Pseudoxanthobacter soli DSM 19599: one gene and its partner. The protein of the gene in region 1 interacts with the protein of each later gene in a pairwise test. Links are inferred from orthologs where the notes say so. Each region holds a gene or a part of one and is shown on either strand. Other genes may lie near its edges. The genes, in order: ptsN and trkA.

Region 1 (6,588 bases):
ACGGCAAGGCTGAATCGAAGCCGTCCGCATCGAAGCCGTCGGATATGGCACCCGGCGCGGCGGTCTCGCCTTCCGAGCCGGCTCCGGGTACCGTCCCCGCTACCAGTCCAGCCGTGGCCCCGTCCCCGGGCGCCCCTTCAACGGAGAGCCGTCCATGACCGCCATGCTCCCCATGATCGCCGCACGGCGGTTCGCATCCCGCGCGCCTTTCTCCGGCCGCGTCCGCTCGACCGCCGGCGCATGGGGTCTCGCCGCGGTGCTCGCGCTGGCGCTGGCAGGGCCCGCCGAGGCACAGACCACGCCGGCGCCTGCGGCAACCGGCGACGGAGCCGGCGGAAGCGAAACGCCGTTCAGCGGTTTCGGCGGCGGCGGCAAGGGGCCGATCGCCATCGAATCGAACGAACTTGAGGTTCACGACAAGCAGGGCATCGCGATCTTCACCGGCAACGTCATCGCCAAGCAGGCGGAAAGCACGCTGCAGGCCGAGAAGCTCGTCGTCCATTATGTCCAGGGCGGCCAGCCGGCCGCGGGCGGCGCCGCACCGGCGGCCGCGCCCGCCGCTGCCCCTGCGGCTTCCGGCCAGGCGATGAGCGGCGCCGGCGGCCAGCAGATCGAGAAGCTGGAGGCGACCGGGAAGGTGCTCCTGACCGACAAGGACCAGACCGCCTCCGGCGACGCGGCCGTCTACGAGGCGAAGTCCGATACCATGGTGATGACGGGCAACGTCGTCCTCACCCAGAACGGCAACGTGGTGAAGGGCAACCGGCTCGTGGTCAATCTCACGACCGGCGAGGCGAAGGTTTTCGCCAACAAGCGCGTTCAGATGTTGCTGGTGCCGAGCCAGGCGCCGGCGGCCCCCGGCGCTCCGGCCCCGAAGAGCAACTGACGTCGCTGGCCGGCCGCCCGGCCGGCCGCGCGCCGACCCATAGCAGGCCCGTTCGCCGGCGCGCGTTCCGCTGCGCCAGCGTTTGAGGCCCATCAGGAGACCGCTGCCGCATGTCGGTTACCCCCATCCCCTCCCCGGCCGCCGCGCGTGCCTATCCGGCCGACGGCGACGCGAGTCAGATCGGGCACCACGCCGACAGCGAACTCGTCGTCAGTGGCATCGCCAAGAGCTACCGCCGCCGCGCGGTGGTGCGCGACGTCAGCCTGTCGGTGCGGCGGGGCGAGGCGGTCGGGCTGCTCGGCCCCAACGGCGCCGGCAAGACCACGGTGTTCTACATGATCACCGGGCTGATCCGGCCGGACCACGGCGCCATTACCCTCGACGGCTTCGACATCACGCGGATGCCGATGTATCGCCGCGCGCGTCTCGGCATCGGCTACCTGCCCCAGGAGGCTTCGATCTTCCGCGGCCTGTCGGTGGAGGAGAACATCCGCTCCGTGCTGGAAGTGGTCGAGCCCGACCGCAGGCAGCGCGAGCAGGACCTCGAAACCCTCCTCGCCGAGTTCGGCGTGGCGCATCTGCGCAACCAGCCGGCGACCGCGCTCTCGGGCGGCGAGCGGCGGCGCGTCGAGATCGCGCGGGCGCTCGCCACCCGGCCGTCGTTCATGCTGCTCGACGAGCCGTTCGCGGGCATCGATCCGATCGCGGTCGGCGACATCCAGATGCTCGTGCGGCACCTGACCGGCCGCGGCATCGGTGTGCTGATCACCGACCACAATGTCCGCGAGACGCTCGGGCTGATCGACCGCGCCTACATCATCGCCAGCGGCCAAGTGCTGACCGAAGGCCTCCCGGTGGACATCGTCGCCAACCAGGATGTGCGCCGTCTCTATCTCGGGGAACAATTTACGCTTTGAGCGCGGCCAAAGCCGCTGTAACACCTAAGAGAAGAGTTTCTTACGCAAGAAACGGACCAATCCGCAGCGGACAACCGCATCGGCGCAGCAGCGAGGGCGTTCTAGCCAGTCATGGCCCTTTCCCCGAAGCTGGAATTCCGGCAGACGCAGTCCCTGGTCATGACGCCGCAGCTGATGCAGGCCATCAAGCTGCTGCAGCTGTCGAATCTCGACCTCGTTGCCTTCGTGGAGGCCGAGATCGAGCGCAATCCGCTTCTGGAGCGCGAAGACGACACGCCGGATGTCGTCGATTCCGTTTCCGGTCCGAACGATTCAGCCTTCGACCGTCCGGATGGCGATGGCGGCGACCGCCACGTGACCGGCGATGGGCTTGCATCCCATGATTTCGAAGCCGGTGAGTTCTCGGACAGCGCGGCCGTCGGCGCGGACGGACGTTCGGAGGAGGGCGGCGAAACGGCAGGTGCCGCCCACGGGCTCGACCGCGATCTCGACATCGTGCCCGGCCTTGAGGCATCCGACGGCGCCGGGCTGGACCTGCCGCTCGGCGATCTCTTTCCCGACGACGTGCCGCTCGTGCCCGCGTTCGAGCCAAATCTCGACGGGCTCGACCCGTCGCGCCTTGCAGGCGACGCCTGGACGAGTTCCGGCGGCGGCGGCGAAGCCGGGCTTGAGGCGTTCGCGACCGTCGAGTCCACGTTGCGCGACCACCTGTCCCAGCAACTCACGCTCGCCATCCCCGAACCCTCGCGCCGCCTGATCGGACAGGTGCTGATCGATGCCATCGACGAGGCCGGCTACCTGAGGGCCGATCCCGCCCAGGTCGCAGAGCAGCTCGGCACCGGGCTCGACGACGTGATGGCCGTGCTCGCGATCATCCAGAGCTTCGATCCGACCGGCGTCGGCGCCCGCACGCTCGCCGAGTGTCTGGCCCTGCAGCTCCTCGAACGCGACCGGTTCGATCCGGCGATGCGCACCCTCGTCGACCATCTCGATCTCGTCGCCCGGCAGGACCGGGCGCAGCTACGGCGGCTGTGCAAGGTCGATGACGAGGATCTATCCGGGATGCTGGCAGAGCTTCGCGCACTCGACCCGAAGCCCGGGCTCGCCTTCGCACCGAGCGATGCGGTGCAGACCGTGGTGCCGGACGTGCTGGTGCGCCCGACGGCCGATGGCGGATTCCGCATCGAGCTCAACAGCGACACCCTGCCGAGGGTGCTGGTCAACCGCACCTATTACAGCGCCATCGTCCGCTCCTCGCAGGATCCGGCGGAGCGGACCTACCTGTCGGACTGCCTGCAGACCGCCAACTGGCTGGTGAAGAGCCTGGACCAGCGCGCCAAGACGGTGCTGAAGGTGGCGACCGAGATCGTGCGCCAGCAGGATGCGTTCTTCCGCAAGGGCGTGGCCTTTCTTCGCCCGCTCAACCTGAAGATCGTCGCCGACGAGATCGGCATGCACGAATCGACGGTGAGCCGCGTGACCGCCAACAAGTACATGGCGACCACCCGAGGCATCTTCGAGTTGAAGTATTTCTTCACCTCGGCGATTGCTTCCGCCGACGGTGGCGATGCTCATTCGGCCGAGGCGGTTCGCCACCATATCCGTCAGATGATCGATGCCGAGGACCCGTCTGCGGTGCTGTCCGATGACACGATCGTGCAGCGGTTGCGGGACGCGGGCATTGACATTGCCCGCCGCACCGTCGCCAAATACCGTGAATCGATGCGGATTCCGTCGTCAGTCGATCGACGGCGGGAGAAGCGCGCCACGGCGAGAAGCGCGTGAAAGACGGGAGGCTGTCGAACCCGATTCCAGTTCGAATGGACGATTCGTGCGCGGTTCGCGCGCGCTGAAGGCGTCCTCCATGCGCGCCGATCGACACGAAACGAGCGCGCAAACGGGCGTCTGAAGGCGCGCACGCGAACAGGCACCGCCCCGACGGGTAGGGCGATGTTAACGAATGGACGTTGACTTGATGCTATCCCCCGCTTAGAACGCCGCCTCGATTGCGACGATCCGCTGCGGGACGCTCGCCGTGACGGCGAACGTACGGAAGGCAGCCTCCGGCAATTATGGTCTGGCAATTGTGTCAAGACTATCGCAGGCGGCGGGCCTTGAAGGATGAACAACGATCCGCGCGGCCGGTGCGAGAGGCACCGCAGCCTGCGGACCTCCGGCCGGAGAGGCCGGCGACTGTAGGTTCGGCCTCGGCAGGGATGCGCAAGCACCCGGACGGCCGGCGGACACGGCGGTCGATCAGACCGCAGGCATGGATCGGAGCGATCAGGAGAGCCGATGACGCTGCGCGTTTCGGGAAAGAACATCGATATCGGCGAGGCCCTGCGCAGCCGTATCGAGGACCGGATCGAGGAGATCGTCCGGAAATATTTCGATGGCGGCTATGACGGTCACACCACCGTCGAGCCCGAGGGCACCGCCTTCCGGACGGAATGTTCCCTTCATCTCGACACGGGCATCGTGCTGAAGACCAGCGCGCTGGCCCATGACGCCTATCAGAGCTTCGATGCGGCCGCGGATCGCATCGAGCGGCGGCTGAGCCGCTACAAGAGCCGGCTTCGCGGCCGGACCGACCACGGGCGCAACGGCGCGGACGACGCCGCAGCGGCCTACGTGCTGGCCGCCCCCGACGAGGAAGAGGACGTTCCCGTCGATTACAGCCCGCTGGTGGTGGCTGAAACCGCGACCCGGGTGAAGACCATGACCGTCGGCATGGCGGTTCTGGAACTCGACCTGACGGAAGCGCCGGTGATCGTGTTCCGCAACGCCGCCCACGGCGGCGTGAACGTCGTCTTCCGCCGCCAGGACGGCAATGTCGGCTGGATCGATCCGACGCTGTCGGGAACGGGCGCTTGAAAGCGCGCGCGGCTGTCGCACCTGGCCGGAACAGCGCGGTGGCGTCCTGGTTGGGTCGCTTCGCAGGGGCGGCCGGGTTTGAAGTCCGCACGGCCGCGAGCCGGGCGGAAGGGGCACGCAGCGATGCGGGCCGGTTCGGCCCGACGCCATTCCGGCCTCGGGCGGAAGGAGTTTATCCGATGGATTTGAGCGATCTTCTAGGCGTCGAGGCGGTGTTGCCCTCGCTCAAGGCGAGCAGCAAGAAGCAGGCGATCCAAGAGCTTGCCGAGCGCGCCGCGACGCTGACCGGGCTGCCGGCGCGCGAGATCTTCGATACGCTCCTCCAGCGCGAGCGGCTCGGATCGACCGGCGTCGGCCACGGCGTCGCCATTCCCCACGGCAAGCTTCCCGCGCTGCCGCGGATCTTCGGCCTGTTTGCCCGCCTCGACAAGGCGGTCGATTTCGAGGCGCTCGACGACGAGCCGGTCGACCTCGTTTTCCTGCTGCTGGCGCCGGAAGGCTCGGGCGCGGACCACCTGAAGGCGCTTGCGCGGATCGCCCGCGTGCTGCGCGACGGCGCGACGGCCGCCAAGCTGCGCGCGACCACCGACCCGACCGCGCTATATGCGCTGCTGACCCAGCCGGTCGCCTCCCACGCGGCCTGATCCGCGCCGCTCCGGCGCGGCCGTCCGTACTGGCGGGCTTCGGGGACGCCGAAGCGAGATCGGGTGATCCGGCCGGGCGCTGTCGCCCGGCAGACGGGTGCAGCCGGAGCGAGGGCGCCCGCTCGTCGTCCGCCGCGACCGTGACGTCATTCCCCGAAGGCCGCAAAAAGATAGGCGCTGCAATCGCGACGCCGTACCCCGCAAAAGAAAAGGCGCCGCGATCGCGGCGCCCTGCAGGGTCTGAGGCCCAAACACAATCCAGGGCCTCAAAGCCCATGAAATCCAAGACGGCTGGTAGCCAAGACGGCTGGTTCTCAACCCGGCTGGTTCCTGCGTCCGCAGCTCTCCGCATCGCGACCGGCCAGGTGGCGTGCTTCAGTGCACGCTCACGGTCACCATGTCATGCTCGGCCGCATTGGCGATCGCGGCTTCGCGGCTGTCGGTGAGCAGAATCGGGGTACCGTCGGCACCGAGCAGGGCCCAGAGTTCGAGATCGGGGCTCAGTTCCGGCGCCTGCGGGAACAGGGCCGGCACCTCGGCGGAGGTCAGGGACTTGACGTAGGTCAGGCGCCCGGCGCCGATCCCGGCGAGGATCTCCGGCGGCACGGTGCGGGTGGGGCGGTTTTCGGTATTCATGACGCATACTCCTTCCGATCCCCCCTTTCCGGGCGGGATCATGGGAGAAAGCAGGACAGTCGTCCGTCAGTCTCCCGAGGCGATCTGAATCTTCCGTACGATACGCTCCGGTTCCGGTCTGGCGAGGTCGATCGACAGCAGTCCGTCTTTCAACTCCGCTCCGAGGATGTCGATCCCTTCCGCCAGCACGAAAGTGCGCTGGAACTGCCGGGCTGCGATTCCACGGTGCAGGAAATGACGCTCCCGCTCGTCCTCGGTCTGCCGGCCGCGGATCACGAGCTGGTTCTCCTCGATGGTCACCGCGAGCTGGTCCCGGGTGAACCCCGCGACCGCGAGCGTGATCCTGAGAACGTCACCCCGCCGCCCGTCCGGCGGCAGTCGCTCGATGTTGTAGGGGGGATAGCCGTCGTTGGCGGCCTTCGAAACCCGGTCGAGCACGCGTTCGATCTCGTCGAACCCGAGCAGGAACGGACTTGAGAACGTCGTCAGACGCGACATCGCGAGCCCTCGTTCATCCAAGCGGCTTTCATCCTACGGTACCCGCCGCCCGCTTGCGGCGCGGCGGCGAATCGGGCCCGCCGAAGCGGCACCCGGACGGTTCAGATCCTTCCGTCCCGTCGAATATGGCAAT
Region 2 (6,482 bases), on another replicon or contig:
ACTGCCGCAGGAGAACCGCGAACGCCTGCTCGAGCCCTATATGACGACCCGCGAGAAGGGCACCGGCCTCGGCCTCGCCATCGTCGGCAAGATCGTCGAGGAGCATGGCGGCCGGATCGAATTGCTCGATGCGCCGGCCGTGCGCGACGGCGGCCACGGCGCCTGCGTGCGCCTCACCATCCGGGCCGGCGACGCCGGTGCCATGACGACGGATGCGGAGGCCGCCCCAGCCGGGGTTGCCGCCGCGTCCTCCACCCCTGTCAGCCCCCAGAAACCACGCGAAGACCATGGCCTCTGACATCCTGATCGTCGACGATGAGACGGACATCCGCGAGTTGATCGCCGGCATCCTCGATGACGAGGGCTTCGGCACCCGCACCGCGGGCGACAGCGATTCCGCTCTTGCCGCCATCGGCGAGCGACGACCGTCGCTCATCATTCTCGATATCTGGCTGCAAGGCAGCCGCCTCGACGGGCTTGCCCTGCTCGATGCCATCCAGCAGCTCCACCCGGATCTGCCGGTCGTCATCATTTCCGGCCACGGCAACATCGAGACCGCCGTGTCCGCGATCAAGCGCGGCGCCTACGACTATATCGAGAAGCCGTTCAAGGCAGACCGGCTAGTGCTCGCCACCGAGCGTGCACTCGAAGCCTCCAATCTGCGCCGCGAGATCCGCGACCTGAAGGGCCGCATCAGCGACGCCGACGAGCTCGTCGGCAACTCGACGGCGATGAATCAGCTCCGGCAGGCGGTCGAGCGCATCGCCGCCGCCAACAGCCGCATCCTGATCTCCGGCCCGTCGGGCGCCGGCAAGGAGCTGGCGGCGCGCTCGATCCATGCCCGTTCCGGCCGCGCCCGGGGGCCATTCGTGGTCGTCAACGCGGCGACCATCACGCCCGAGCGCATGGAAGAGGAACTGTTCGGCATCGAAGGCGGGGCCGGCGTCCCGCGCAAGGTCGGCGCGCTGGAAGAGGCCCACGGCGGCACGCTCTATATCGACGAAGTCGCCGACATGCCGCGCGAGACGCAGAACAAGATCCTGCGCGTGCTTGTGGACCAGAACTTCCTGCGCGTCGGTGGCTCCACCCGCGTGAAGGTGGACGTGCGCGTGCTGTCGTCCACCGCCCGTGATCTCGAGAGCGAGATCGCCGAGGGCCGGTTCCGCGAGGACCTGTTCCACCGGCTGAGCGTCGTGCCGCTGCGCGTGCCGGCGCTCGCCGAACGGCGCGACGACATCCCGGATCTCGTGCTGCACTTCATGGCGCAGATCTCGCGCGCGACCGGCCTGCCGGAGCGGCGGATCGGCGACGACGCCATGGCCGTTCTGCAGGCCCACGACTGGCCGGGCAACATCCGCCAGCTGCGCAACAACGTCGAGCGGCTGATGATCCTCACCCGCGGCGACGAGGAAGCGGTGATCACCGCCGACCTGCTGCCGGCGGAGATCGGCACCATGGTGCCGTCGCTGCCGACGAATTCCGGCGGCGAGCACCTGATGGCGCTTCCGCTGCGAGACGCGCGCGAGGCGTTCGAGCGCGACTATCTGCGGGCGCAGATCAACCGCTTCGGCGGCAACATCTCGCGCACGGCCGAATTCGTCGGCATGGAGCGGTCCGCGCTGCATCGCAAGCTGAAGTCGCTCGGCGTCGGCTAGAGCGCCTTGTGATCGGATGGAGACATCCGATTGAAGAAAAATCGCTTCGAGTTCAAGAGCTTGAACATATCCTTGCCGTTCAGATCGATCAGATCTGAACGGGATATGCTCTTGGTGCCTCCGGCGGCAACGGATGCTCTGCCGGGGACCGGAAAACGGCGGCGGGGAGGGGGAGGACGTCATGCGCATCGTGATCTGCGGCGCTGGCCAGGTGGGTTACGGGATTGCCGAGCGGCTGGCGGCCGAGCGCAACGACGTGTGCGTGATCGATTCGTCGCCGAAGCTGATCTCGATCCTGCGCGAGCGGCTCGACGTGCGCGGCGTGGTCGGCCACGGCGCGCATCCCGAGATCCTCGCCCAGGCCGGCGCCGAGCAGGCCGACATGCTGATCGCCGTGACCCAATCCGACGAAGTCAACATGATCGCCTGCCAGGTGGCGCATTCGGTCTTCAAGGTTCCGACCAAGATCGCTCGCGTCCGGGCGCAGAGCTATCTGGCCCCGCACTGGCGCGACCTGTTCTCCCGCGAGGGCATTCCGATCGATGTCGTCATTTCGCCCGAAGTGGAAGTCGGCGAAACGGTCATCCGCCGGCTGTCGCTGCCCGGCGCGATCGAAAGCATATCGGTCGCCGACGATCAGGTGATCGTGTTCGCCGTCACCTGCAACCGCGACTGCCGCATGGTGGAGACGCCGCTGAAGCAGCTCACCGAGCTGTTTCCCGATCTCGGCGCGGTCGTGGTCGGCGCGGTTCGCGGCACGCAGGCGCGCGTGCTCGGCGGCAACGACGCGCTGGAGCCGGGCGATGTCGCCTACGTCGTCGCGCGCGCCGACCAGGTCAAGCGCACCCTCGCGATCTTCGGCCACGACGTGGGCGAGGCGAAGCGCGTGGTGATCGTCGGCGCCGGCAATATCGGCTTCTATGTCGCCAAGGGGCTGGAGGCGCGCGGCTCCAAGGTGCGCCTAAAAATGATCGAAGCCTCAGCGGCGCGGGCGGAGGAGGTGGCGCAAGCGCTGAGCCACACCGTCGTGCTGAACGGCAGCGCGCTCGACCAGTCGCTGCTGCTCGAGGCCGAGGTGGGGCAGGCGGACACCGTGGTGACGCTCACCAACGACGATCAGGCCAACATTCTCGCCGGGGTCATGGCCAAGCAGCTCGGCTGCAAGCGCTCGCTGGTGCTGATCAACTCCACGACCTATCCCGATTTCACCGCCGCGCTCGGCATCGACGCCTATATCGCGCCGAGGGCGGTGACGGTCTCCCGGGTGCTCCGCCACGTGCGGCGCGGGCGCATCCGCAGCGTCCATGCCCTGCAGAACGGGGCCGCCGAGGTGATCGAGGCCGACGCCCTGGAGACGTCGCCGCTGATCGGCCGGCCGCTTAGGGAGGTCGACCTTCCCGCCGGTGTGCGAATCGGCGCAATCTACCGCAACCGGTCGGTGATCCTGCCGCGCGGCGACACCACCATCCACCCGCGAGACCGGATCGTGCTGTTCGCGGAGAAGGAACGCGTGCGTCAGGTCGAGCACATGTTCCGCGTCAGCCTCGAATTCTTTTAAGCCGGCTTATCAACCCGTGCGCCGGCTAATGGCGCCGTCGGCCGGCGCGTCCATCCGGGCGCCGCGGACGCCTCCTTCTACCGCTTGTTTTACCACCCGCTTTCCCTGCCGGAGTTTCCGATGAGTCGCTTCGCCTATGTCGACGGCCGCTATCCCCGCCACGCCGATGCGGCCGTTCACATCGAGGACAGGGGCTTCCAGTTCGCCGACGGCGTCTACGAGGTGTGCGAGGTGCGGGCGGGAATGATCGTCGACCTGACGCGCCATCTCGACCGGCTGGAGCGGTCCCTCGGTGCCCTTGCGATCGCGATGCCGATGAGCCGCGCCGCCCTGCTCGCGGTGTTCCGCGAACTCGCCCGTCGCAACGGACTGAGAAACGGCTGGATCTATCTCCAGATCACCCGCGGCGCGGCCCCGCGCGACCACTATTTTCCGCAGACACCCGTCAATCCGACCGTCGTCGTGACCACGCGCGCCGTCGACCCGGCAAAGGTCGAGGCCGCCGCCGCGGCAGGCATCGGCGTCATCACCGTTCCGGACGACCGGTGGGGCAGGGTGGACATCAAGACCGTCGGATTGCTGTCGAATGTGCTCGCCAAGCAGGCTGCGCGCGACGCCGGTGCGCGCGAGGCGTGGTTCGTCGACCGGGACGGCTTCGTCACCGAGGGCGGATCGACCAATGCCTGGATCGTCGCGAACGGCGCGCTCGTCACCCGCCCGACGAGCCCGGGCATTCTCGGCGGCATCACGCGCCTCGTCGTGATGGACTTCGCCGCCGCCCACGGGCTGAAGGTGGAGGAGAGGGCTTTCACCGTGCCGGAGGCGCTCGCCGCCGACGAGGCCTTTGTCACGTCGGCCACCAGCGTCGTCACCGCCGTCGTCCGCATCGACGGCAGGCCCATCGGCGACGGCAAGCCCGGCCCGATCGCGCGCGACCTCCGCGCCGGCTTCCACGATGTGGCGGAATTGACGCCTCTGATCTTCGGAGAATGACAGATTACGCGGATGCACGCTTTGGGTTAAGGTTGTGGTGCGATGCCGAAGTCAGTCCGGTTCCTCAACGCCCTCCCAAGCGTACCGGCCTGTCCCGGCGGAGCATCGTCCGGCTCGGCGTCGCGGCCTTACAAAGAAAAGGAAAAACATGATGGCGGACCGCGCACAAAACTTGCAAGACACTTTCCTCAATCACGTCCGCAGGCAAAAGACACCTCTGACCGTGTTTCTCGTTAACGGCGTCAAGCTCCAGGGCGTCGTGACATGGTTCGATAATTTCTGCGTGCTGCTGCGCCGCGATGGCCACTCGCAGCTTGTCTACAAGCACGCGATTTCGACCGTGATGCCCAATCAGCCGATTCAGTTGTTCGATCCGAGCGAGGAATCCGATCGCTGAACTTGATTGAGGGCGAGAGAATCGCCACATCCGGGCGCGGGAGGCTTGGCCTGCGCCCGGATTTTTTGTGCCATTCGCAATCCCCGGCCGGGGATGAGGAAAGACCGCTTGACCACCAGACCGACATCGGACGAACCGTTCGACCATGAAGCCCCGGAAGAGGGCGCCGCCGACCTGCACGGGACGGCCCTTGCCAGCCACGAGAAGCCGCGCACGGCCGCCGTCGTGCTGATGCCGGTCCACACCGGCGCGCGGCCTTCGGCCGAAGCAGACGCAGCCGCCCGGGCGCGCTCGCCGGAAGCGAAACTCGCCGAGGCTGTTGGCCTGACCGAAGCCATCGATCTCGAAGTGGTCGGCGCCTACGTCGTCCGCCTGCCGAACCTGCGCCCCGCGACCCTGTTCGGCACGGGCAAGGTCGAGGAGATCGGGCGGATCGTCGAGACCGAGAAGGCCGATCTCGTCATCGTCGATCATCCGCTGTCACCGGTGCAGCAGCGCAATCTCGAAAAGGCGTGGAGCGCCAAGGTGCTGGATCGCACCGCGCTCATCCTTGAAATCTTCGGCGCCCGCGCCCGCACGCGGGAAGGCACGCTTCAGGTCGAGCTCGCGCATCTGAAGTGGCAGAAAAGCCGCCTCGTGCGCACGTGGACCCACCTTGAGCGCCAGCGCGGCGGCTTCGGCTTCCTCGGCGGCCCCGGCGAGACCCAGATCGAGGCGGACCGCCGCCAGATCCAGGAGCGCATCGGCCGCATCGAGCGCGAACTCGAAGAGGTCAAGCGCACCCGCGGCCTGCACCGCGCCAACCGCAAGAAGGTGCCGCATCCGACCGTGGCGCTGGTCGGCTACACCAATGCCGGCAAGTCGACGCTGTTCAACCGCCTGACGGACGCCAACGTGCTGTCGCAGGACCTGTTGTTCGCCACGCTCGACCCGACGCTGCGCAAGGTGAAGCTGCCCCACGGCGGCGAGGCGATCCTGTCCGACACCGTGGGCTTCATCTCCGAACTGCCGACGCATCTCGTCGCCGCCTTCCGCGCGACGCTGGAGGAGGTGGTCTCGGCCGATCTGATCCTGCACGTCCGCGACATCTCCCACCCCGATACCGATGCCCAGGCGGCGGACGTGGTGAAGACGCTCGACCTCCTCGGTGTCGATGCCCGCGATGCGCGGCGCGTCATCGAGGTCTGGAACAAGGTGGACATGCTCGACGAGGAACGGCGCGCCAAACTGGCGGCCGAGGCCCCGGCGGGCGCCGTCGCGGTCTCCGCGCTCACGGGCGAGGGCACGGACGCGCTCGTCGCCCGCGTCGAGGCGGAGCTCGCCAGCGGCCGCGCCACACGCCAGTTGCGCGTGCCGGTCACGGAAGGCGAGCTGCTGGCGTGGCTGCACCGCTCCGTCGAGGTGATCGACCGGGTCGATGCGGACGACGGCGTGCGGCTCACCGTCCGCATTCCGCCCCGTCAGGCCGATCTGTTCCGGTCCCGCGCGGGCCGTTACCTGCAGAGTTGAGGCGAGGTCGGGCCGGCTCCCGGCAGCAGAAGCGCCCGGCTTCGTCATCCGGGACGAGGAGGCCGCCGACCGCGATGCCATCGCCGACATCGTGGTGCAGGCGTTCCGCGATCATCCCTTCAGCAATCAGCGCGAATCCGCGCTGATCGATGCCCTGCGGGCAGCCGGCGCCCTCACCATCAGCCTCGTCGCGGAGGCACCGGCCAGGGCAATATCGGGAGAGGTCGTCGGGCATTCGGGTCCCTTGTGTCGTACGCGGCGAAGCGTAAGGTTCGGCGCCGACTTTCGGGCTGGAGCTGTCCTATGAAGAAGAAAGTGATTATTGCCGCCAGCGCCATTGCGCTGTCGATCGCGCATTCCGTCCTGCCCG

What was found.
Region 2: the proteins of ptsN (region 1) and trkA interact in binary tests that used the Escherichia coli proteins (3 or more experiments, as listed by UniProt). The link is inferred for Pseudoxanthobacter soli DSM 19599 from one-to-one orthologs.

Annotation. Positions count from the first base shown.
Region 1 is NZ_FRXO01000002.1:660,057-666,644, reverse strand. The notes cover bases 3,628-6,588. They hold ptsN (PTS IIA-like nitrogen regulatory protein PtsN), read left to right. Parts: upstream 3,628-4,856; coding sequence 4,857-5,321; downstream 5,322-6,588. Other genes in these bases: BUF17_RS07295 (Hsp20 family protein), read right to left, coding at 6,024-6,455; BUF17_RS07300 (BQ00720 family protein), read right to left, coding at 5,697-5,957; hpf (ribosome hibernation-promoting factor, HPF/YfiA family), read left to right, coding at 4,099-4,677. Also shown: LPS export ABC transporter periplasmic protein LptC, read left to right, coding at 1-158; BUF17_RS07325 (LptA/OstA family protein), read left to right, coding at 155-886; lptB (LPS export ABC transporter ATP-binding protein), read left to right, coding at 997-1,803; rpoN (RNA polymerase factor sigma-54), read left to right, coding at 1,915-3,588. UniProt on the Escherichia coli protein: Seems to have a role in regulating nitrogen assimilation.
Region 2 is NZ_FRXO01000001.1:481,166-487,647, reverse strand. Bases 1,170-4,024 are described here. They hold trkA (Trk system potassium transporter TrkA), read left to right. Parts: upstream 1,170-1,836; coding sequence 1,837-3,213; downstream 3,214-4,024. Other genes in these bases: BUF17_RS02065 (D-amino-acid transaminase), read left to right, coding at 3,334-4,024; ntrX (nitrogen assimilation response regulator NtrX), read left to right, coding at 1,170-1,655. Also shown: BUF17_RS02080 (sensor histidine kinase NtrY-like), read left to right, coding at 1-298; more of ntrX, read left to right, coding at 288-1,169; more of BUF17_RS02065, read left to right, coding at 4,025-4,206; RNA chaperone Hfq, read left to right, coding at 4,355-4,603; GTPase HflX, read left to right, coding at 4,697-6,112; BUF17_RS02050 (PDZ domain-containing protein), read left to right, coding at 6,416-6,482. UniProt on the Escherichia coli protein: Part of the constitutive potassium transport systems TrkG and TrkH. May regulate the transport activity of TrkG and TrkH systems. Binds to NAD(+) and NADH.